Linked DNA regions of Thermogutta terrifontis. Each later gene encodes a partner of the first gene's protein in a complex. Links are inferred from orthologs where the notes say so. Each region holds a gene or a part of one and is shown on either strand. Other genes may lie near its edges.

The links.
Region 2: the proteins of tsaD (region 1) and tsaE are in contact, whole or in part, in a crystal structure (PDB 6N9A), measured with the Thermotoga maritima proteins. The link is inferred for Thermogutta terrifontis from one-to-one orthologs. Residues at the interface, in WP_004082750.1 of Thermotoga maritima: Cys10, Asp11, Arg49, His50, Leu82, Gly84, Gly135, Gly136, Glu154, Thr155, Leu156, Asp157, Asp158, Ser159, Glu162, Asp165, Lys166, Arg169, Leu170, Tyr175, Lys213, Thr214, Leu217, Tyr218, Gln221, Arg222, Asn324; in WP_004082108.1 of Thermotoga maritima: Leu37, Gly38, Lys46, Lys57, Val59, Lys60, Ser61, Thr63, Phe64, Thr65, Leu66, Met67, Val69, Pro71, Tyr82, Arg83, Leu84, Asp86, Asp88, Phe89, Asp93, Ile128, Asp130, Glu131, Arg134.

What each region holds. Positions count from the first base shown.
Region 1 is NZ_CP018477.1:3,775,453-3,791,335, reverse strand. The notes cover bases 5,436-8,206. They hold tsaD (tRNA (adenosine(37)-N6)-threonylcarbamoyltransferase complex transferase subunit TsaD), read right to left. Parts: upstream 7,459-8,206; coding sequence 6,412-7,458; downstream 5,436-6,411. Other genes in these bases: THTE_RS14050 (ATP-dependent helicase), read left to right, coding at 7,627-8,206; THTE_RS14060 (Dabb family protein), read left to right, coding at 5,894-6,301; THTE_RS14065 (sulfatase), read left to right, coding at 5,436-5,769. Also shown: gyrA (DNA gyrase subunit A), read left to right, coding at 1-1,051; THTE_RS14075 (NAD-dependent epimerase/dehydratase family protein), read left to right, coding at 1,329-2,303; THTE_RS14070 (right-handed parallel beta-helix repeat-containing protein), read left to right, coding at 2,417-4,282; more of THTE_RS14065, read left to right, coding at 4,351-5,435; more of THTE_RS14050, read left to right, coding at 8,207-9,648; THTE_RS14040 (SGNH/GDSL hydrolase family protein), read left to right, coding at 10,754-11,533; THTE_RS14035 (tetratricopeptide repeat protein), read right to left, coding at 11,527-12,564; THTE_RS14030 (hypothetical protein), read right to left, coding at 12,730-13,431; THTE_RS14025 (SDR family NAD(P)-dependent oxidoreductase), read right to left, coding at 13,584-14,369; GTPase HflX, read right to left, coding at 14,477-15,871.
Region 2 is NZ_CP018477.1:1,363,681-1,370,596, reverse strand. Bases 1-2,787 are described here. They hold tsaE (tRNA (adenosine(37)-N6)-threonylcarbamoyltransferase complex ATPase subunit type 1 TsaE), read left to right. Parts: upstream 1-1,028; coding sequence 1,029-1,547; downstream 1,548-2,787. Other genes in these bases: THTE_RS05125 (hypothetical protein), read right to left, coding at 2,531-2,787; THTE_RS17880 (BON domain-containing protein), read left to right, coding at 1,840-2,649; thiL (thiamine-phosphate kinase), read left to right, coding at 29-949. Outside these bases: more of THTE_RS05125, read right to left, coding at 2,788-3,757; THTE_RS05120 (secretin N-terminal domain-containing protein), read right to left, coding at 3,816-6,916. UniProt on the Escherichia coli protein: Required for the formation of a threonylcarbamoyl group on adenosine at position 37 (t(6)A37) in tRNAs that read codons beginning with adenine.

The DNA.
Region 1 (15,883 bases):
GGCACAGCGGAGGGGCGGGAAGGGTTTGAAGGGGGCCCGGGTGGATGACGAAGATCCCATCGAGCACGTATTCCTTGCCGGAACCCACGACTATCTTTTGTTTTTTACAAATCTTGGTCGCGTGCACTGGCGAAAAGTTTACGAACTTCCGGAGCTCCCTCGCGATGCCAAGGGACGTGCCATCGTCAACCTCCTCAGCTTGCAGCCGGACGAAAAGGTAGCGGCGTGCCGGCCTGTGCGAGATTTTTCACTCCCCGATCATTACCTTCTTTTTGCAACAGCCCGTGGACTCGTCAAAAAGACGGCACTCTCAGCCTACGGCAGGCCCGTTCGCGGCGGGATTATCGCCATCAAACTGCGTGAAGGCGATGAGCTTGTCGGAGCTGTGGTCACCAAAAAGGGGGACGAAGTGCTCCTGGCTACCGAAAAAGGTATGGCCATCCGGTTTCGCGAATCGGACGTCCGTCCTATGGGTCGAGCCGCGGCGGGCGTAAAAGGGATTTCACTCATTGGGGATGATCGGGTGGTCGGTCTCGTGGTTGCTGAGCCGGATGCATGCCTGCTCACAGTGTGTGCCCACGGTTACGGCAAACGCACTCCCATTGGAGCGAGCACCGCGGGCCCTGTCGCTGACGAGGAAATAGAGAAGCCCGAGGACGAAACGGAAGCAACTGCGTCGGACGAGGAAGTACCGGAGGAAGAAACCTCCGTCGAAGAGCCAGAAGCAGACGAAAGCGAGGAAGCCGAGGAGGGAGAGGTCGGCTCTCAGTTCTATTACCGGACGCAACGCCGCGGCGGCAAGGGGATTCGCGACATCAAGACGGACGCCCGAAACGGCCCCGTCGTGGGAGTGGCCGTCGTTCATGAGGACGACGAGATTCTCATGATGACGGCCAAGGGCAAGACGCAGAGGTTGCGGGTCAGCGAGATTCGGCTCGTCGGTCGGAACACAAAGGGCGTCCGTTTGATGACACTGGACGAAGGGGACACCGTGGTGGCAGTCAAGCGGATCCCCGCCGAACCGGGAAACTCTGCCGACAACCGCGAATAACCTTTCACACATGGTTGAACAACCATCGCAAGAATGAGATTGGCCAACACGATCGGCCGTGATCTTAATCAGGCTCACCGGCGAGGCGAATTTACGATCGGTGGAGAAACCAGACGCGGATCGGCCTTCGATTGAAGCCTACCATCACAGACCGACTTCTGGCCTTCTCTTTTCCCGGTGGGGTTCGCCTGACGCTTGTCCACCTTCTCCCCCCTACGTACACTCATGGTTGTTCTGTCAGCGACGATGATATGGTGGGCAAATGTGGGAGCAAAGGATGGCCGAGCGTGCTCTAATCACAGGAATTACGGGGTTTGTCGGGCGGCACTTGTGTCAGTACCTGAGGTGCCAGGGCGATGAAGTCGCAGGCATCGCCAACACATGGCCAGAAGGCTCGGCCTTTTGGGGTCAACTTCCTGAATCAAGAAACCTGCTGATTTGGGACCTTGCGAATTCCAGCGGCCCTCCACGTGGTGTCGTTGATTTTCTGGTAACTTTTCGCCCAACTGTGATTTACCACCTTGCGGCGATTTCGGTGCCGGAAATGTGCGGGAACAGCGAGCCGACCGACGTCGCGTGGGCAGTCAACGTCGAAGGAACACGCCGGCTTGTAGAGCTTGCCCTTTGTCTTTCAGAAGTGCCCCGAGTCATTTTTGCCAGCACCAGTCACGTTTATTGCGTGCCGCAGGACGGAATCACCTTTGTTGATGAAACTTATCCTGTGCAGCCCCGTAACCCCTATGGGCAAACAAAGCTTGCGGCCGAAGAAATCCTGCTGGAAGCATATCACAGCCAGAAGCTACCTGTGATCATCGCGCGGGCATTTCCGCATACGGGGCCTGGTCAATCGGAAAAAATGATGTTACCCGCCTGGGCTGCCCAGTTCGCGCGAGGAGACTCGCCTGTTAAGATTCACACGCTTCAGGCAGTAATCGATCTTTGTGACGTCCGCGATGTGGTTCGCGCGTACCGTCTCCTGGCTGAGAGGGGCCAGCCGGGCGAGATTTATCTGGTGGGCTCCGGGGTTCCCCGCACCAGTGGCGAGGTTTTTCGAATTCTTCAGGGGCTGGCCGATCCTGCTCGGCCGGTGATTGAAATACGCCCCGGTCTTAAGTATGATCCGATCGCACGAATTGACAAGCTTGCTCAGACGACCGGCTGGAAACCGGAAACCCCCCTTGAAATAACCGTGAACGACACCTACCAGTGGTGGCTTACCCATTATAAAAGGAATTCATCCGTAAAACATTAAACTCGTTCACCATCGACAGTCGCTTAGTTGAGTGATAGAGGACCAAAATGATCCCGGCAAGGAAATATACTGGCATTATTCTTCGATCACCAAGGTTTTATTCCTGGGCGTGTATGTCACTCGCAATTCTGCAGGCTCTGGTCGTTGGCATCGTCCAGGCCTCCAATAGCGTGGTTGAAATTCACGTCTCGCCCCGTGGGCGCGATTCATCACTGGGGACTGTTGAGCAACCCATCGCATCACTGCAGCGGGCGATTGAACTTGTGCAAACCATTCGGAGAGAGCGAGGCCCGAACATTGATATCCAAATAGTGCTCCATGACGGCGTCTATCGTTTAGACCGTCCCCTTTTTATCACATCCGCTGAAAATCCCGGACCTGGCCATCTCCGCTTTATCGCAGCAAATCCCGGTAAAGTGATCTTGAGCGGAGGTCGGCTTCTCACTGGCTGGAAACAAGTGGCTCAGCACTGGGAAGTGGCCATTCCCTCCGTCAACAACCAACCTCTCTTGGCGAGGGAGCTCTTTGTCAATGGGCGCAGGGCGGTTCGTGCGCGAACTCCGAACCGCGGTTTTTTCCGGATCGATCGGCCAGGCCCCGACAAAAGGACGAGTTTGTTCATTCGTCCCGAAGATGCATGGGCGTTTGATGGCAATATCGCGGGCAGTGAATTCGTCTATCTCCATGACTGGTCCACTTCCCGCGTCAGGATTCTGTCGTTTGATCCTCAAACTTTACAGGTTGTTTTTGCCCAGAGGGTCGGCTGCTCGGCACCTCATTACGAGATTGGTCACTGGCCGCACGCCCGTTATTTCCTCGAAAACGGCGAGCGTATGCTCGATCAAGCGGGTGAGTGGCGGCTTGACACGGAAAAAGGCGTGATCATGTATCTCCCCCGGCCTGGTGAGACTCTGGAGACCATCGAGACAGTTGTACCAGTTTTGGAAACGCTTGTACACATTACGGGTGACGTTTCGAGCGGCACACTGGTACAGAATGTTCACTGGGAGGGAATCGCCTTCGAACACTGCCGTTTCGATCTGCCGGATGCTGGCTACGCGGCCGGTCAGGCAACCATCTATGAGCCACGCAGGGATCCTCAGTCAGCGGCTCGAGAAATGATGCCGGCGGCCGTTACTCTGGACCTGGCTGACAGTTGCGAATTCGCTGATTGTTCGTTTCGCCATCTGGGCGGTTCCGGTCTGTGGTTTCGCCGTGAGTGCTGCCACGGGATTGTTCGCCGGTGCGTTTTTCAGGATATATCGGGCAATGGTCTCAATATTGGGGAAACAATCACTCGCCCGCTCAAGGATGCCTCACCCAAATGGACTTCACCCTTTAACACCGGATGCACCTACGGCATCCATGTTGAAGATTCCGTCGTGCGCGAATGTGGCGTGCAATTCCTTGAGGCCGTTGGCATCTGGATCGGCATTTCTGCCGGAAATGTTATCGAGCATAACGAGGTGGCTGAGCTACCTTACACGGGAATATCGGTGGGTTGGAGCTGGAATGATCAGCCGACCGGCTGCCGCGATCACATTATTCGCGCGAATCATATTCATCACTGCATGCTCATTCTTCACGACGGTGGAGGGATTTATACTCTCGGACGGCAGCCGGGAACCCGGCTTGTCAGTAATTTAATCCATGATATTCCCCCCAACGAAGACGGTGCGGAGAGTAACGGCATCTTTATGGATGAAGGAAGCAGTGACATTCTTGTCGAGGGACAAACCATTTACAATGTTGGGCGCAGCCCGATTCGATTCCATAAAGCTCTCGAGGTCACCTTGCGCCGGAATACACTCGTCTGCCAACCCGGGGTACCGCCATATCGTTACAACCGGACAGACCCGAAAACACTGCGATTTGAGGATGAGCATGTGATAGAAGCTCAACACTGGGAACCACCTGACGAGGTCAAAAGCTCGGCTGGTCCTCGAAAAACAGTGGCCACTGACCCCCGCTCCCAATGATTAAAGTCGGCGATTGGAAAGAGTGCCACCGTAACGGTATCACTTACACGATTAAAAAGGAGGAGGCGATGCGTTACTCAGGTTTCACTTGCATGTTAAGCCTGATTCTGGCACTGTGTGGCCCGTACGCCCTCATGCAGGCAGGCGAGGCTGCTCAGTCCGGGCGATATAACGTTCTGTTTATTATCTCCGATGACCTCAATACGAACCTGGCGACGTACGGTCATCAGCTTGTCAAATCACCCAACGTGGATCGAGTGGCTCGCTGGGGTTTGCGATTCGAGCGTGCTTACTGTCAGTTCCCGCTTTGCAATCCCAGCCGAGCATCGTTCTTAACAGGCATGCGACCTGATCGCACGCGTGTTTATGACAACAGCGTTCATTTTCGCGAGAATATTCCGGAATGCGTGACCCTTCCGGAGTTTTTCCGCAGAAAGGGGTATTTCACCGCCCGGGTCGGCAAGATTTTCCATTACGGCGTACCGACGCAGATCGGTACAAGTGGCCTTGATGATCCTCAATCCTGGGACCTGGTGGTCAATCCGCGGGGGCGAGACAAAGACGAAGAGGCAAAAATATTCAGTCTTATTCCTGGACAATTCGGCGGCACACTGAGCTGGCTTGCTGCCGACGGCACGGATGAGGAACAAACAGACGGCATCGGTGCCACGGAGGCCATCAAACTACTCGAAAAGCATCAGAATGAGCGATTCTTTTTAGCAGTCGGATTTTATCGGCCCCATACTCCCTATGTCGCGCCAAGGAAATATTTCGATCTTTATCCTCTCGATAAGATTATTGTGCCCAGTATTCCGCCCGGTTACTTCGACACTATTCCCAAACTTGCCGTTACATTGAAAAAAGAAGAAGCGGCGATGGATGAGAATCTGAAGAAGCAGGCAATCCAGGCCTATTACGCGGCGATCACCTTCATGGACGCCCAACTCGGTCGCGTTTTAGATGCTGTGGAACGGCTCCACTTGCGGAATAATACGATTATTGTCATGACAAGCGATCACGGGTACCACATGCACGAACACGGCCTGTGGCAGAAGCGCACCCTGTTCGAGGAATCCACGCGCGTGCCCCTGTTGATTGCAGTCCCCGGCACGAAGCATGCTGGTAAGTCTACCCGGGCGATTGTCGAGATGGTGGACCTTTATCCAACCCTGGCTGAACTTTGTGGCTTCCAACCACCGGCCAACCTCGATGGCACAAGCCTGGTTTCCATTCTCAACAATCCCGATCTTCCCGGAAAACAGGTCGCGATCACCCAGGTCACGCGCACCGTGCAAAAGCAAATCGTCTTTGGATATACAGTCCGCACTGCCCGTTGGCGCTACACGGAATGGGATGACGGAAATCAGGGGAAGGAACTGTACGACCATGAGGCCGATCCCCAAGAGATGCGGAATCTCGCCAACGATCCGCAGTATGCTCAGGTTATGGTCGAACTCAGCAAGCTCCTTCCCAAGCGGAATAAATAGCTATACTCGCACGATGAAATGAATTGTTGCACAATTATAAAACGAAACAGATCAGGCCATTAATAAGTTCGGAACCAGATCCGTTGCACACTTTTGAACAGGTTCTTAAGAAAAGGAGGAAACCATGAAACGGCTCACTGTTGGGTTGGTTCTTGTGGCCATTCTGTTGAGCGCTCTGACAGTGTGGAAATCTTCCGCGATCTCCGAGGAAAAATATTCCCATGCCGGACAGCTACGGCATGTCGTATTGTTTAAATTCAAAGAGGGAACGTCGAAGGCTGACATTGAGAAAGTTGAAAAGGCCTTCGCCACGCTGCCGAAGAAGATCCCGCAGATCGCCGGGTTTGAGTGGGGTACGGATTGCAGCACGGAAAACCTCTCGCAGGGATTCACTCATTGCTTCATTTTGACTTTCAAGAGTGAAAAAGATCGCGACGCCTATTTGCCCCATCCCGAGCATCAGGCGTTCGCCAAAATGGTGGGTCAGTATCTCGACAAGGTACTTGTGATTGATTACATCGTCCGCGAGTAAAGGTTAAGACCTCTCGGTGGGAGCCCGGCGAACATTGTAGCTCGCCGCGTGAGGTGAGCCGCTGACGTTCCGCGCGAGTGGCCTTTCCATCCCAAGGGTGACTGGATCTCTCACCCGTGAATCAGGGCGGATGATCTGCGAACGACCCCCGGTTCGGCGTCCAAATAAAGATCGTCGAAGACACCGGCCTTCCATTTTTCCACAGCGATCGCTCCCATCACAGCGTTATCCGTACAGAGTTTGAGGGGAGCGATCACCAGGTCCACATTCCTCCGTGCCGCTTCTTCCTCCAATCGCGTTCGCAGCCGCTTGTTGGCAGCCACACCCCCACCCACGCACAATCTGTGGAAGCCGGTTATTTCCAGGGCGCGAAAACTTTTGCCCACTAGGCAATCCACCACCGCTTCCTGAAATGAGGCCGCCAGGTCTGCCACCTCCTGGTCCGAAAGTTTGACCTGCGAAGGATCATGCCGTCCCGGCCCGGTAATGGCGTATCGGACGGCGGTTTTCAATCCGCTAAAACTGAAGTCGAGTGTATTAGGATCGTCGAGCAGGGCCCTTGGGAAGGCATATTTGTGGGGATCTCCTTTTTCTGCCGCCTTCTGGATGGACGGGCCACCCGGGTAGGGTAACCCCAGCATGACCGCCACTTTGTCAAAGGCTTCGCCGGCTGCATCGTCAATGGTCGTTCCCAGCAGCTCGAAATCCAGCGGATCCCGGCAACGGTAGAGGCATGTATGGCCCCCGCTGATCACCAGTCCTACACAGGGAAACACGTCCCTCCCAGCCGCCATTCGACATGCATAGATGTGGGCCTGAAGGTGATTGATTCCAATAAGAGGCTTTCCCAGAGCCAACGCCAGGGTTTTGGCAGCGGTAACCCCAACAAGCAGGGAGCCTGCCAGGCCGGGGGTGTAAGCAACGGCCACCGCGTCAATGTCGGCCAGACTGATTCCCGCCCTCTGCACGGTCTCGTGGATCACTGGGAGAATTCGCTCCACATGGGCACGAGAGGCAATTTCGGGAACTACGCCCCCGTATTGTTGGTGGAGCTTATCCTGCGAGGCCACGACGGAGGCAAGCACCTCCAACTGATCCGTGACCAGGGCCGCTGCAGTTTCGTCGCAGGTCGTTTCGATTGTGAGGAAAACGGGCATGTTATCTATCCTACCCAGTTTATGCTCTCGTGAACGTCAAACTTTTGTATAATCATTATACTGAGTTCAGGGCGGCCCGAGCGGATGCTGTGGTGGAGGATCCGTCTTCCTTCTCCCTGTAACGTCGGCATAGGTGCGTTTCAAAGTTCACGGAGGAGAGCCATGTCCGTGAGTTCACTTGAGGATCTTATCCTGAAGCCCCTCAATCCCCGGCAGCAGGAGGCTGTGACCCACGGGACGGATCCACTGCTTATCGTGGCCGGGGCGGGAACAGGGAAGACGGCCACCATCGTGCATCGCGTCGCATGGCTGGTGGCGCACAACGTCCCCCCTCACACAATCATGCTCCTGACATTCACAAGACGGGCCGCCGAAGAGATGGTCCGACGCGTCGAAACTATTCTCTCCAGACTGTCGGGAACGCAACTTCCAGGAAATCTTGCCACGAGAATCTGGGGGGGCACGTTTCATGCCATCGGCCTGCGGTTTCTGCGGATGTTCGGGGAAGAACTGGGGCTGCCGCCCGGTTTCACCGTCCTGGATCGATCTGACGCCGAAGATTTTATTAATGTCATTCGAACCGACTTGAAGCTGGCCACGACAGACCGACGCTTTCCCAAGAAGGGAACCTGCGCCGATATCTACAGCCGCATGGTGAATACGTGTCTTCCCTTACGCCAGGTTCTCGCCGAGTTCTTCCCATGGTGCAAAGAGTGGCATGATGAACTTGATCGGCTGTTTCGCGAATACACAGCCAGAAAGAAGGAGTCGGCCACCCTGGACTATGACGATCTCCTCCTCGCGTGGCTCGAACTCCTCAACAAGGAATCGGTCGGCAGCGAAATCCGCAAACGTTTTCGGGCAATTCTTGTGGATGAATATCAGGATACGAACATCATCCAGGCCAACATCCTCTATCGGCTGGCCCCGACAGGCGACGGCGTGACTGTGGTGGGTGATGACGCACAGGCCATTTACTCGTTTCGGGGCGCATCTATCAAGAACATCCTGGAATTTCCCAAGCAGTATCCCAACGCGCGGATTGTCACCCTGGAGCAGAATTATCGAAGCACGATGCCAATACTGACGGCGGCGAATGCTATCATCCGGCCTGCCAAGGAGAAATTCACAAAGAATCTCTGGTCCGAGAAGAAAACGGGCGAGAAACCCTGGTTGGTCGCCGCCCTCGATGAATACGAGCAGGCTCAGTTCGTCATTCGGCGTATTCTGGAGCATCACAACCAGGGGACGCTGCTTAGACATCAGGCCGTGCTGTTCCGGGCATCGCACCACAGTTTGCCACTGGAAGCCGAACTGACGCGACGGGGCATCCCCTACCACAAATACGGTGGGCTTAAGTTTCTGGAGGCCGCCCATATAAAAGACGCGCTCGCCTTCCTGCGGCTGGCGGAGAATCCACGCGACCTGGTGGCCGGGATGCGGGTGCTCTGTCTTTTGCCGGGGATCGGTCCGGCCAAAGCGAGAAAACTTCTCGCAGCTTGCTCTGTAAACGGCGGGCATTTTGACCCGTGGCAGGAAATCACTCCAAGCCCCACCGCAGCCGACATCTGGCCACAGTTCGTCCAATTGATGCTCCACCTGGCTGAGGGAAAAGCCACGCTCCCGGCCCAGCTCCATCAAATTCGGGTGTTCTATGAGCCATTGCTCCCTGTGCTTTACGATAATCCGATCCCGCGAGCCAAGGATTTGGAACAGTTGGAACAGATCGCAAGCCGATTCAAAGACCGACAAACTTTTCTGGCGCAGATTGCCCTGGATCCCCCGAATTCCACGCAGGATTTCGCTGCTAACCCGGATTTGAACGATGACTACTTGGTCCTCAGTACCATCCATTCGGCAAAGGGGCTTGAATGGGACGTGGTGTTCATCATCAATGCCACGGACGGAAACATTCCATCCGATATGGCGACAGGCTCGCCTGAGTCGATCGAAGAGGAACGCCGTTTGTTTTATGTGGCGGTCACCCGGGCCAAACGCTATCTGTATGTCTGCTACCCCCAGAGTTATTACACAACTTCCTCCCTTTCCTGGCAGAATTATGGGATCGCTCTTAAATCGCGATTCTTGACGCCCGAGGCAACCCAGTGCTTCACGTCGATTACGGCCCAATCGATGGAAGCTGACGACGCTGACCTGCCCACGCTGGCGCGACGAAACACGGCCCTTTGATGGCGGATGGACTGCTTCGAGGACTGGGAGATCGGCGAGACGCCGGACATGGCGGCAACTGCGTTCAGTGGATTTGCCAACGACATCGATCGGCGTGGCAACGGGAACGGCTTGAATCATGCCCACTTTTATGCTGCTGGAAAGCGGCACGGACCTGGACAACCCCTTCGGCAAGAGCAAGCTTCAGCCCAATGGGATGTGCTTGTCACGCCCATATTCGGAGGGACCTGCTTGTCGGGTCCGCCTCTCGGAGGGACCCGCTTGTCGGGTCCGTTTGTCAACGTTCGATCATCCATTGCCTTTCAGCGGGGACTAAAGTCCCGTGTGGAAAGCGGGGCTAAAGCCCCGCACTCCATGGAGTGCGGCGATTCATCGCCGCTTTTTGGTGAAGGCTTTAGCCTTCACAACCTTGCCTGGATCGCACGACGATGACCGGTCGGGGTAAACCCGAGCCTCCAATCCACACAATGGTGGGACCTGCTTGTCAGGTCCGTGTTTTCGACCCTTGATGACCCATTTCATTCTGTGGGCACGACAAGGGTTCAATGGTAGGGGCGATTCATGAATCGCCCTGGGCAGAACACGGCGCGTCGCAAATCGATGGCGTTTCGGTAGGGGCAATTCATGAATTGCCCCTACCAGTGGTGACTTGCCCCTACCGGGATTTGTGACCTCACATAAGTGACACCGGGCATGGCAAGTGTGCCCGTCCGTGTTCGACGGACGCCGTGGAAGGCGTCCCTCCCATAGGCCCGGGTTGCACACCGAGCAAGCATACCGGTTGCATCCGAATCATGCGCGAGTCTGAAGGGCCATTCCCACCCCGGCGACGCCACCGGTAGGAGCAATTCATGAGTTGCCCCGCCAGCACTTTGCGCTCGCGGCATGTCACAGGTTTTGCAAAAATGAAGATGGCTCGGGGTCTGGCCCAGTACGTCGCGAGCGGGAAACCTCTGAGCTGATCCGCTGTTTCATGTCGGCCCACTAGCGTCCAGTCGGCAGACTGGCTAACCTTGGCGAAGCGTAGCACGCCGACGTCACCACTGACGGTGCGGTCGACGGAATTTGGCGGCTCAATTGTGCCCGAGATCTTGGAGGTGCGACGATGATCCGAAAAGCATTGTTCTTTTTGGCTTTGATCGGCTGCTGGGGTACGCTCACGGTAGCAGAGGAGGCGGGAAAGCCCAAGGATCCGGTGCTCGAGCGCATCGATTTCATTTATAGCGAGATGACTCCATTGCAGTGGACGCCTCCGGCCGACCGTTGGCGGCACTTGAATCGAACGATCGACATTCTGCGACGTGGCGGCACCCTCCGGGTGGTCATGCTCGGGGACAGCATCGTCAACGATACAAGTCGTTCTGCATGGGAAAAGCTTGTCGAGCGCCACTATCCAGGCGCTCGTATTGAAAAGATCACGTCCGTCCGCGGCAGCACAGGATGCTGGTACTACAAAGACCCTGCCCAGCTTCAAGAATACGTTCTCAAGTATCACCCCGATCTGCTCATGATCGGGGGGATCAGCCATCGCGAGGATGTCGAATCGGTGCGAGAAGTCATTCGCTGGGTTCGAGCTGAGTTGGAGCCCGACCCTGATATTCTTCTTATGACGCCCTGTTTCGGACACAAGGACCCGCGTGTGGATCCCGAGTGGACTTTCGAGGTTCCTTCAGACGGTGACAGTTTTCGCACACGCTTGAAAAGACTTGCTGAGGAAGAAAAGACGGGTTTTCTGGACATGACGGGACCGTGGGGGCAGTACATCCGAACGTGCGGCGAAGATATCCACTGGTTTAAGCGGGATATCGTTCATGCGAATGCGAGGGGCGAGGCGATCCTCGGTAGAATTCTCGAGAAATTCTTTGCTCCCTCGCCTATTCAATAAAGGCTCTCACCGTCCGGCGGGGATAAAACGTGTGATTGTTCCCGAACGCGTTGCGCCCAGGATGAGCGCGCGACGTCGAGCTGGGTCTGGGTGCTCGGGCGATCCCTGAGACCAAGTCGAAGTGTGCCCGAAGACGCCTGAAAGGCAGCCTGTTTGACATCGTCGCTCGGCGTCGGCACGTCTGAACCGGCAATCGTCTCAGGTGCGTTCTGGTACGGTTGCCAGGAACGACTGGCGATTGCATCATCTGGGAAGAACGATTGACCTGTAGAGAGTCGCACAAGGGTTTCCCTGGCCAGCTCATGACCTGGATTGATGGCGAGCGCTTTCTCCAGTGATTGTCGTGCTGCGTCTACCTCAGTCCGGACCCACTGGACATAGGCCAGATTGTACCATGCATCAGCCTCGCTCCCGCCCCGGCGGAACTGGTCTAGAGCTTCCTGATAGCGGCCCTGATAGCCGTAAACAAGCCCCAGATTGTTGCGGTAGCGCTCGTTAGCAGGGGAGATCCCCACCGCTTTGAGCAGTGCCCGTTCGGCCTTGTCGAGTTTGCCCTGCAACAGGTAGCAGTAGCCCAGGTCGTTAAACAGATCCGGGTCTTTCGGATTGAGCCGAATAGCCTGTGCATAGAGTGATTCGGCTTCCAGAAACCTTTGCTGCCGATCACAGACGACGGCGAGACGATGGTATGCCTCGTACCGATCGGGAGCCCAGACAATCAGGCGTTCGTAGATTTCCCGAGCGGCGTCGAGTTTTCCGGCACGCTCTAGGGTCCGGGCCTTTGCAAGCTGAGCTGCGTATTCGGCGTCCTGCTGAGGATTCTTTTTTGGTTGTTTGGGAGACGAAACCTGATCAGGCGCTGCGTTTCGGGAGGCCTGGTTGGCAAGACCGGAACTCGGTCCCTGGCGGCTGCCTGTCATGCTTTCCGGAGACCAGGGATAGGAGCGACACCCGCACCACGTAAGAGCGCCAGCAATCACCAGGCCCGTGACGACCCTCCATGCTCCGATATTCCGGCCGGTCCTTGTCATAAACGTGAACCGTTTCCTCCGAAGGGGCCTTCTGTCGTGCGCCCGAACTGGTCAAATCAAAGTCGACCGTCACAAACTCGCCCTCATCGGCCGACTGTATGAACTTTATCGAAAAGAGCGGTACTTCGCCTTGACACAATGTCTTTTCAGTGATTCGGCCCTCTGTCAGCGTGGCGTCTTCTCAGTTTCACTGTCCTGTTGAGGGGGCTGCCCCGGCGTTTTGCGCGGCGGATTGAAGACGCGAGGAACAACCGGTTTCCGATTCGCCGCTTTTATTCGGTTCACTGCGGATTGGCCTGTGTGTTGGGCGAGAATTTTGTCGGCCTGCAAGAGGTTCTCCCGGAGAGTATCTTTTTCCTGGGAATTTCGCTCCGCAATATTGTCTTCTGGAGTATTGTCCAGCAGGTCGAGCAAAGCCTTAATAAGCGGCGAGCGTGGGCCTTCCGTAGGCGGCATTTTGCTCCCATCTTGTGGGGATTTCTGGGGCTCGGCCGGTTGTTTCCGGTTCACCTGCGGCGACTGAGGGGACTTCAGAGCCTGGGCGAGCTGGTTGTCGGAATCAAGGAGTATTCGACGCAGCTCTCGTTTCTCCTCCGGATTGACGTTGGGGAGGTCATCCAGCGCCTTGAGGAGCCGACGCACAATCTCCGTTTGCACTTGATTGTCGGCTTTTTCGCGCTGATCCTGGTTACCTTGTCTGGCAAGCTGCTGAGGCTGGTGGGAAGAGATAGTTCTAGGAGATTTGGCCGACTTTCGCTGGTGGGCAGGCGGCTGATCTGCCTCGCCCAACGCAAGCCACGCGGCAATTCCCAGCCCGGCGAAGACAAGAAATCCGATTCCCATAATTCTCAAACGGTGGCGAAGCATGTTCTAGTACCCGCGATACGTGATAAGTGAGACGGTTTAACTCTGCGAAAACAGCCAATCTGGTTCTACTAAATAGTTTAGTCAGGCGGGTTAATGCAATCAAAATTGCTGTTATGCGCTAAATGAGAGGGATGAATGAAGAAATGCCGATCTTAGGCGTACCGTTTTAAGATCCAGTCCATCAGGCGCGGTGCCAATCTACTTAATAGGACCATTCCCTTTCCCCACGGGTGAGGGATGATTTCGGCCTTGCCTTTTATGATGGCCCGGACCATGCGCCGCGCAACATACTCAGGTGACACGGGTGCCGGTTCCGGCCAGGCCGGTTCTTTACCCTTTTCGAGGGGACCGTCGAACAGTTCCGTGCGCGTTCGGCCGGGACTGACTACGAGCACATCAATTCCGTGTCGCGACAATTCTGCGCGGATTGATTCGCTGAAACCGTGGAGAGCGAACTTGCTTGCACAGTAGTAGGCCCTCCAGGGAATGCCTCGATGGCCCAGAATGGAGCTCACATTGACAACGATCGGGCGCTGACCCTTTTTGAGAAGCGGTAGGGCATAATAGGTGATTTCCACGGGGGCGAAGAAATTGAGCTCCATAACCTGGCGGAGGATTTCCGGAGGTGTATCCTCGAAACGGCCGAGGGCACCCGTACCGGCATTATTGACCAGTAAATCAATCGCGCCGAGCTTCCTGGCCGCGAAGTTCACCGCCTCTCGGCGAACGAGAGGATCAGACAGATCGCAGGCAAATGGGAAGACTTCAGCACCGATGGAGCGCACTTTTTCCGCAAGTTCGGCAAGCCGTTCCGCCCGCCGGGCCACCGCCACAATCCGCGGCTGGTAGGGCACGAGAGCCTCCACCAATGCCCGGCCGATACCACTCGACGTCCCTGTAATGAAAGCCCGCACGTTTTGCAGATCGCGTCTGGCCATGGTTCTCGGTTTCCTGCGAGGCTAAGCGGTGTCGCCTGCAATGCCAGGGTAGTGGATAGCGGTACCCGGGACAAGGTCTGATTTATTCTGACGGCGCACCGGCCGGTTTATGTGTGATCTTCCCCCGGGATCACACCCGTCGGTTCAAGTTCGATCCGGGATTGCTCGATTTCAGGAGCCGGATTTTGCTCCTGGCCCGATCCGTTATGCCGCGTCCGGCGTACAGACGCCCCAAGCCGCTCAATTCGAGGAAGATACTCCTCCGGCAAACGGCAGCGGATGGTGAGGCGATTCTCATGATGGTACCGCTGCGAGAACACTTCGCCGTGGGTTTTTACAAAAACTGCCACGCGGGCGTTATCGACCGTCGTTTCCACATCGACCTCGATGAACTTGCGGGCCAGAAGCTCAGACACCATTTGTGTTAGCTGCGCGAGACCTTCTCCCGTCTGAGCGCTGATGGGAAGGGCCTGCGGATAGCGATCGAGCAATGCATCCACGCGGCGGCGATCCGCAATTCGGTCGATCTTGTTGATGACCAGGATGGTGTCTTTGCCTTCAATCCCGATTTCCTCAAGGACGCGGTAAGCAGCGCTGATTTGCTGAAGCACCGCAGGATTACTTCCGTCGGCGACATGGAGCAGCAGGTCCGCCTGTCTCGCTTCTTCGAGCGTGGCTTTAAAGCTCGCGATGAGATGGTGGGGCAGATCGCGAATGAAGCCGACTGTGTCGCTGAGCAAAACGGGGCCCCATCCCGGAAGTTGCCAGCGGCGGGTACGGGTATCGAGGGTGGCAAACAATGCGTCTTCCACATACACGTCAGCATGAGTGAGTGAGTTCATGAGAGTGCTTTTACCCGCGTTTGTGTACCCCACTAAAGACACGGTTTTGAACTGTTTGCGCGCGATCACCTCGCGCTGCCGCCTTCGGTGAATGACCTCCAGTTCGCTGCGGAGTTCATGGATCCGATGGGCGATGAGACGGCGGTCCATTTCCAGTTGCTTTTCACCTGGTCCGCGGAGCCCCACGCCACCCTTGGTCTGCCGTTCCAGGTGAGTCCACATCCGCTTGAGCCGGGGTAATGTGTACTCAAGCTGTGCCAGCTCGACGGCGAGCTGGGCTTCGTATGTTTGGGCACGACGGGCAAAAATGTCGAGAATCAGTTGCGTCCGATCGAGAACCCGGGCGCCGACTTCCCTTTCGATATTGCGGCCTTGTGCAGGCGACAGATCGTTGTCGAAAATAACCAGGTCGGCGCGAAGGCTGCGGACAAGTTTTTTCACATCTTCGAGTTTTCCACGGCCAATAAACGTGGCGGCATCGGGTGCCAACCGGCGCTGCGTGACCTGCCCAACCACATTGACACCCGCCGCGTCCGCCAATCCTGCCAGTTCGGCAAGGGGAGGATCTTCAATTGTTGTCGTGGGGAGAATGACCCCAACCAGTACCGCTTTTTCAGGTTCGCGATTCAACCGAATCGTCGTGCCGTTCCGGCGTTTCACGGCGCTCAACAC
Region 2 (6,916 bases), 2.4 Mb from region 1 along the record:
GATTGCATTCCGGATTGAGTGACGGTTTATGGAATTCGAGCTGATTAACTTTTTCCGTCAACGGATACCCAAATATCCCTGCGTCCGCGTCGGAATCGGGGATGACGCCGCGGTGATCGACCTTGACATCCAGCAATGCGTCATCACGACGGACGTTCTCATGGACGGGGTGGATTTCATCAGCAGTCAGACCTCGCCGGAGCAAATCGGGCGGAAGGCCCTTGCCGTCAACCTCAGTGATCTCGCCGCTATGGCGGCTTCTCCGAAGGCTTGCGTGGTGGGGCTCGTTCTGCCGCAAAAGGGCGGAATGGAACTGGCGAAGCGACTTTATGAGGGCCTGCTCCCGCTCGCCCGCGACTTTCAAATCGCAGTGGCGGGGGGAGACACAAACAGTTGGGATGGTCCCTTGGTCATCAGTGTCACGGCTCTGGGCCTACCGCCGCCTGGCGGCGTGCTCTCCCGGAGCGGGGCCCGGCCGGGAGACCGCATCATCGTCACGGGCGATTTTGGGGGATCCATACTGGGCAAACATCTGACCTTCACCCCCCGAGTCTGGGAAGCTATTTTCCTGTATCGCTCATATGAGGTCCACGCGGGGATTGACGTCAGTGATGGTCTGGCCCTCGATCTGTGGCGGGTGACCCAGGAAAGCGGGTGTGGGGCCGTTGTTCACGCCGATAGCGTGCCCATATCGGAAGCTGCCTGCCGAATAGTCAAGCTGGAAAAAGGCAAGCAGAAACCGCTTGATCGTGCACTCTACGACGGGGAGGACTTCGAGCTGATCCTGGCCGTCCCGCCTGCCGAGGCGGAACGCATGCTCAGGGATCAGCCCCTTTCCGTTAAACTCACGGACATTGGCGAGTTTGTTGCGGAGAAAGGGCTCTGGTTGGAAAAAGGGAAAAAACGAACAGCTCTTCCGCCCAAGGGCTATGAGCACAAATTCACCTGAGGGGGCGCACAATCGTGATGGACCGCGGATAAGATGGACAGTTTTCCGGCGTGATTTGATGACTTTGTGTTTAAAGCAGATGTCAGACAATCCAGCCACGAAAGCGGACTACATTTTCGTTTCCAACAGTGAGGAAACGACTCGGAAAATCGGCGAGCTTCTGGCGGGGCTGCTCTCACCCCCGTCATTGGTGGGTCTGATTGGACCGCTGGGGTCGGGAAAGACGAGATTTGTGCAAGGGCTGGCCCGCGGGTGTGGAGTGGCCGAGGCGGCCGTCATCAGTCCCACCTTTGTGCTCATTCATGAATACCCCGGTAAGATACCCGTTTTTCATTTTGACGTCTATCGCCTCAAAGACAGCGAAGAATTTCTCGAATTGGGGGTGGAGGAATACCTCCAAAGGCCGGGTATCTGCGTTGTGGAATGGGCGGACAGGGTGGCGGACGTGCTTCCCCCCGATCGGCTGGATGTAGAGCTGAGCATCGTGGATTCGTCCACCCGCCGCGTCATTCTAAGGCCTTTGGGGGAACATTACCGTCAGGTGGCCGGGAAAATGATATCAATTTGGCATCACTACTCTGGAGCAAACAAGTGTTGAGATCAAACTGACAACGCCGAGCACGGGCTCCAAATCCTCGCGCAGTCCTGGGCCGGTCTCGTGGGACGTGCCGGTTGTTTAATCTTATGGGAGTTCCTCCAACGGCTTGGCCATTGCTCGACGATATCTTAGCAGGCTGGAATATGGCCGCTGGGATCACCAAAAGCCGCAAGACGACCAACTAATGCCGTCCGGCGAGGGATTCGACCACGCCGACGGTACGCAATAGGATGAATGGGGGGATAAACTATCACTTGCGACTCCCACCTGGTGGGCTTAGGGAGTAATGGTCATGAAGCGATCCAAACTTTTTGCCACGGCTGTTCTGGGATTTGTCATGCTTTTCGGCGTTATGACCGGATTACCGAGCACCTTCGCACAGACGACGGGGAGTAGCCTCTTTGGCACCTCGCAAACTCTGGGAAGCAGTCTCACGCCGGGCACCAGCACGCGGATTTCCGGGAGCAATCGGGCCAGTACGGGGTTAGGCACCTCAACTTCCATTCCCATTACCAGCGGCCAATTCATGAATATTCAGTCCGTCAACATGGCGGAGCAACTCTTTGGAAGCTCGGATACCTTCGTCGGGGCGGAGGCTTCCGAGGCGTTTAATCCGCTGAGTGTGCAGGGCACCGGGACAAGCCGTTCCGGCATGACTTCCGGGTTGACAAGTCGCGGCTCTCTTTCCACGTTGGGGCGGAGCACCCTGGGCACGTCGCTTCTAGGTGGCAGCAGCCTTTTGGGTTCCAACCGATCCACGCTGGGTTCTCGTACCTCCTCGCGATTTGGAACTGCGGGACGCGGTCGCACGCAACGGGATATTATTCCCTCCGCACTTCGGGTGGGATTCAGCGCCCCGCAACCGGCATCTCAAACGGTGTCGCAGGAATTGACGGCCCTGGTTTCGCGGGTCACCAGCCAGCGATTGGCCAACGGCACTCCGCCCAATATTCAGGTGGCCGTCGAAGGCCGGACGGCGATCCTCAAGGGGACGGTTCCCTCAGCGATTGATCGGCTTGTGCTGGAACGGTTGCTCCTACTGGAGCCGGGAATTGATAAAGTTCAGAACGAACTGGTGGTTGCTGGCCCAACCGGCCAATAAGCGTCCCCGGACTGACGGGAGCTTCCGGCGGGGAGTACGTGAGCGGGCTTCCCGGTGGCGACCAGCGGTGAAATTGACGCTCTCCAGGTCGGGGGGTTCTTTCCCCGTTTGCTTTTGCCTCCTGGTCACTGTTCTGCGATCCTGGGAGCACATTGGCCGGTGACGCGGATTCGAGGGTGGATGATGCCCGGCCCGGGGGCGACGTAACAGATCCATCGTTCTCCGAAATGGTGGGACCGGTTGGACCCACCTGCCCGTGACGCGAAAGGTTCAAAGTTAACGTCTGCATCCGCCGTCGCGCCGTTGCACCGTTGTCAGACTGACCCCGTTCAGCTTCGGGATTGTCCGACGTGGACGAAGCCTTACTTTCCCGGGCAGCCGTCCCAGCGGCCGGGATGACTCCGGCCGATCCACTTGTCCCGCTTTGTGTTGTAGAAGTCGGCACGACCGCACGGTCCTGAACGACCTTGTGTTGAGCCGTGGGTTGCGCTGCTGCCCCATTCTGGCTTGTTTGCCCGGCTAGAAAGGAAGAATCCAAACCGGGGAGGAAAACCCTCGCCTGCTCGCTGACCACCGATGGACCATTTTCCGGAATAAACCGGGCGATGAGGCTGATTCGCTGGGCTTTGGGGGAAAATTCATCCCAGGGAATCAGGATGTTGTAGGACGGTCCCAGTTTGGAGTCCGAGTAAACCTTTTCCAGTTGCTCATTGGTGAAGACAAATTTCCGCACGGGCTTCAGGTTCTCGGGCGGTGGTAAATTGTCGTCAAAGGCATAGACGACCAAGGTTCCCCGTACTTTCATGGGGCGACTCATGTCGGCCGGGTAAAAATAAACGCGACCGCCGAATCCCCGATAAGGGGGGCCGGAACGGCGTTCGATGAGCGCTTCTGTCCAGAACACCACGACGGACTGCACTGGCTTATCGGAAGCCTCCTGCCAGGGAATATTCCGCCGCAGGTCGAACCGCGCGCACCCAACCGCCAAAGCCGGAAGGGCCGCGAGGGTGCAAATCCAGAGCGGCAAATTCCCGGTTTGTGCCCCCGGCTTCTCGCTGACGGTTCCATCCGGGGTTGGGGTTTTGCTTCCTTGCCAATTCCACCGCATATGTGTCGATCTCCGTATCCCGGATTTCCGTTATGCCGACGTCCTTGGATGTGCCGTCCTATCGTCCCGATGGCGATCCCGTTGGGCGTGTTCTTGTAGCACCGGCAGACGCACCAGTTTCCTGCCGAAATGGATTGGAAGGATCGGCCGGGGCACTATCGGAGATATGGCTGACACCCACCTGTTCGGTCGGCGTCCCATAGCCAGGCGTTGGAACGGGAGCTCCCAGGATGGGCGACGGGCTAAACTGGCTTTGTGCATCGTTCATCGGCTGCGTGGGTTGCGCTCCCGAAGGTGCGGGCGTGGGAATCACCTCCTGCCGTTCGGTGCTGGGGGTTGCCGGTGTGGGCATGGGCCCCTGTTCGACGCTGCCTGTAGCGGGCGGGGCCATGCCGTCGTGAAGCGCCACCACATCCGCCAGACACCAGTGCATCCGGGCGGCTTCGATCTGTTTCACACGCTCGATGTCCTCTTCGGATCGGACCACGTGTGGCGTGAGAATAATTAGCAACTCGGACCGCGAGGATTCGTCAATGTCGTAGCGGAAGAAATGTCGCAGGATGGGAATATCACTCAGTCCAGGGATTCTCCGGTTAGTCACCGACCGGCTCTTGGTAATCAGCCCGGCCAGGATGATTGTCTGACCATCGGCCGCGCTGACCGTAGTCTGGGCACGCGTGGTGTTGATTCGCGGCGAGCGAATGACCTGCCCGGCAGCAGAGACCGAAATCGGTATCCCTTCAGACTCGGGACCGACATCGGATTTTTCCGCATTGATCTCCATCACCACCTGACCATCGGGACTGATCCGCGGGCGAACCAGGAGGATCAGACCGGTGTTGGTGAAACTCACGCTGTTCACCTGCACGTTCTGCGTCACAGAAGTTCCGGTAATCGTGGGAACCTGCTGACCAACCTGGACGAAGGCCGGCTGATTGTCCAGGGCCATGACCTGCGGCCGGCTGAGAACGTCCAACCGGCGTTGCTGACGGAGTGCGCGGATCAATACGCTCACCGCTTCGCTGGATGCAGAAAGCACCATACCGCCGAAACCGAGCGTGGAATTCCCACGGCCGACCCCGAAGTTGGAGATCGCCTGGGCACCGACCACATCCGGCGATGGCGCGGAGGTGTTGTTACCCAGCGGACCTGTGCTGTTGAAGAGGAATCCCGGCACCCCGGCAACGCTGCGGTTGAAGAGGATCGGGTCCTGAATACCCAGCTCAATGCCGAACTCGTCCGTGTTGCTCAGTTGCACTTCGGCAATGAGCACCTGGATGAGGACCATGGGCGGCCGCTCATCAAGCCGCGTGATGATTTCCACGATTTGGTCGTAGTATTCCGGCGTGGCGCTGACGATGAGGCTGTTGCTCACCGGCTCCGGAACGATGACGACTTCTTTGCTCAGGAACTCAAACGTGCTGAAGGCATTGACGTTTAACTGGCGGACCTGCCGCTCATTCGTCAGATAGGTGTTGATGGCGCTGGCCACATCGTTGGCCGGGGCATTTTTCAGGCGGAATACCTCCGTCTTTCGCTTGATAATTTCCGATTCGTCAAGCCTGAGGAGAATGGCTTCCACGACGGCCAGATCACCCGCTGATCCGCTGGCGATGATGCTATTGGTCCGCACGTCCACGGCAAATCGCAAGGGAATCAGGGAGCTTTCGCCCTCTTGTGCCCCTGTTCGGTAAGCCGGCTGAGCGGCTGCGCCGGCGGCTCCCGCAGTCACTGTGAGCGTTTGCCCAAACAGGGTCTGCAACATATCGGCCAGGGCCTGGGCATCTCCGTTGACGATCGTGAACACTTTAACCTGGGCTTCCGCCGACGGGAGCCGATCGAGTTCCGCGATAAGAGCGGCAATGAGGGGCATGCTGTCGGAAGGAGCAGACACTACCAGAGCATTGGCACGCACGTCAGCGGTAATCCGCACATCCGTCACGATCCCCGATTCGAGCAACTGTTTGCCTTCGGTATCGACGGTGAGGAACCGCAGCCGGGTGGAGCGGATTTCCTGCTGCTGCTGCTGCCCTGCCGCCTGTGCTGTGGTCACCTGACCGGTCGCCGTCTGTCGAAGCGCTCCTGCCGCGCCTGTGGCTGATATGGCCTGTTGCAGAACCGTGGCCAGTTCACTGGCCAGCGAGTTTTTCAGCGTGAACACGCGGATTTCATTGACCGCCTCGGTGGTGGGCACGTCCAGCTTGGCGATCATTTGCTCGATTTCGAGCATATCCCGAGGAGATGCCTTGACGATCACCGTGTTGGACCGGAAGTCCGACGTGATGAGAATCCTTGTTCCCAAACCTCCTCGGTTCTGATAAAAGGTCGTCAGCCGTTGCTCCACCGTGGTAGCCGAGGCGTGCTTGAGCGGGAACACTTTGAATTCGGTTTCGGGTGAAACAGGCCGATCCAGCTTCCCGATGAGCTCCAGGACGGTGCGAATGGCTTCCTGACGCCCCACCAGAAGAATGGCGTTGGGTTTGACCAGGGCGATCATGGTGATGGGGCCGCGTCGAGCGGCATACACGGCCTGATAAACCTGGTTGAGGATCGTCAACAGGGCCTCGCAGTCCACGTGGCGGAGGAGCACCACGCGGATTTCCGGTTCGGTCTCCACACTGAGTTCTTCGATTTGCCGGATGATCTGCATCACCCGTTCCACGTCCCGCCGATTACCCCGGATCACCAGCACGTCCAGTCCCTCGAGGTATTCAATCTGGACCGGTCCAACAAGACCGCCTCCTCCGGCGGGCGTCTCCGCACCCGGGGCCTGCTCCGCACCGGGGGCCGGTGGTTGCGGCTGTCCTTCGGCGGGCGGCGGCTGGGAGGGCTGCGTCTGACTGGGTTGTGGCGGCTGTGATTGTTCCTGGTTCTCGGGCTGCTCGACTTGAGCAATCAGATTCGTGCCGATATTCTCCGCTTCGGCTTCGCTGGCCGTGGTATTGGCCACGCGAACCGCCCGGGTCAATTGGTGCACACTTTCTGCCTTGGTGGCACTGAGCGGAACAAGCCGCACCGTTCTTGTTTCCGTGTTGGGAGGTCCATCCAGCGCGTGGATGAGCTGGCGGGCAGCAGGCATCGCCCAGGCAGGTCCCCGCACCTGGATGCGATTGGTCTGTCGGTGGAAACTCAGACTGAGCTTTTCCCCGGTCCGCAGCG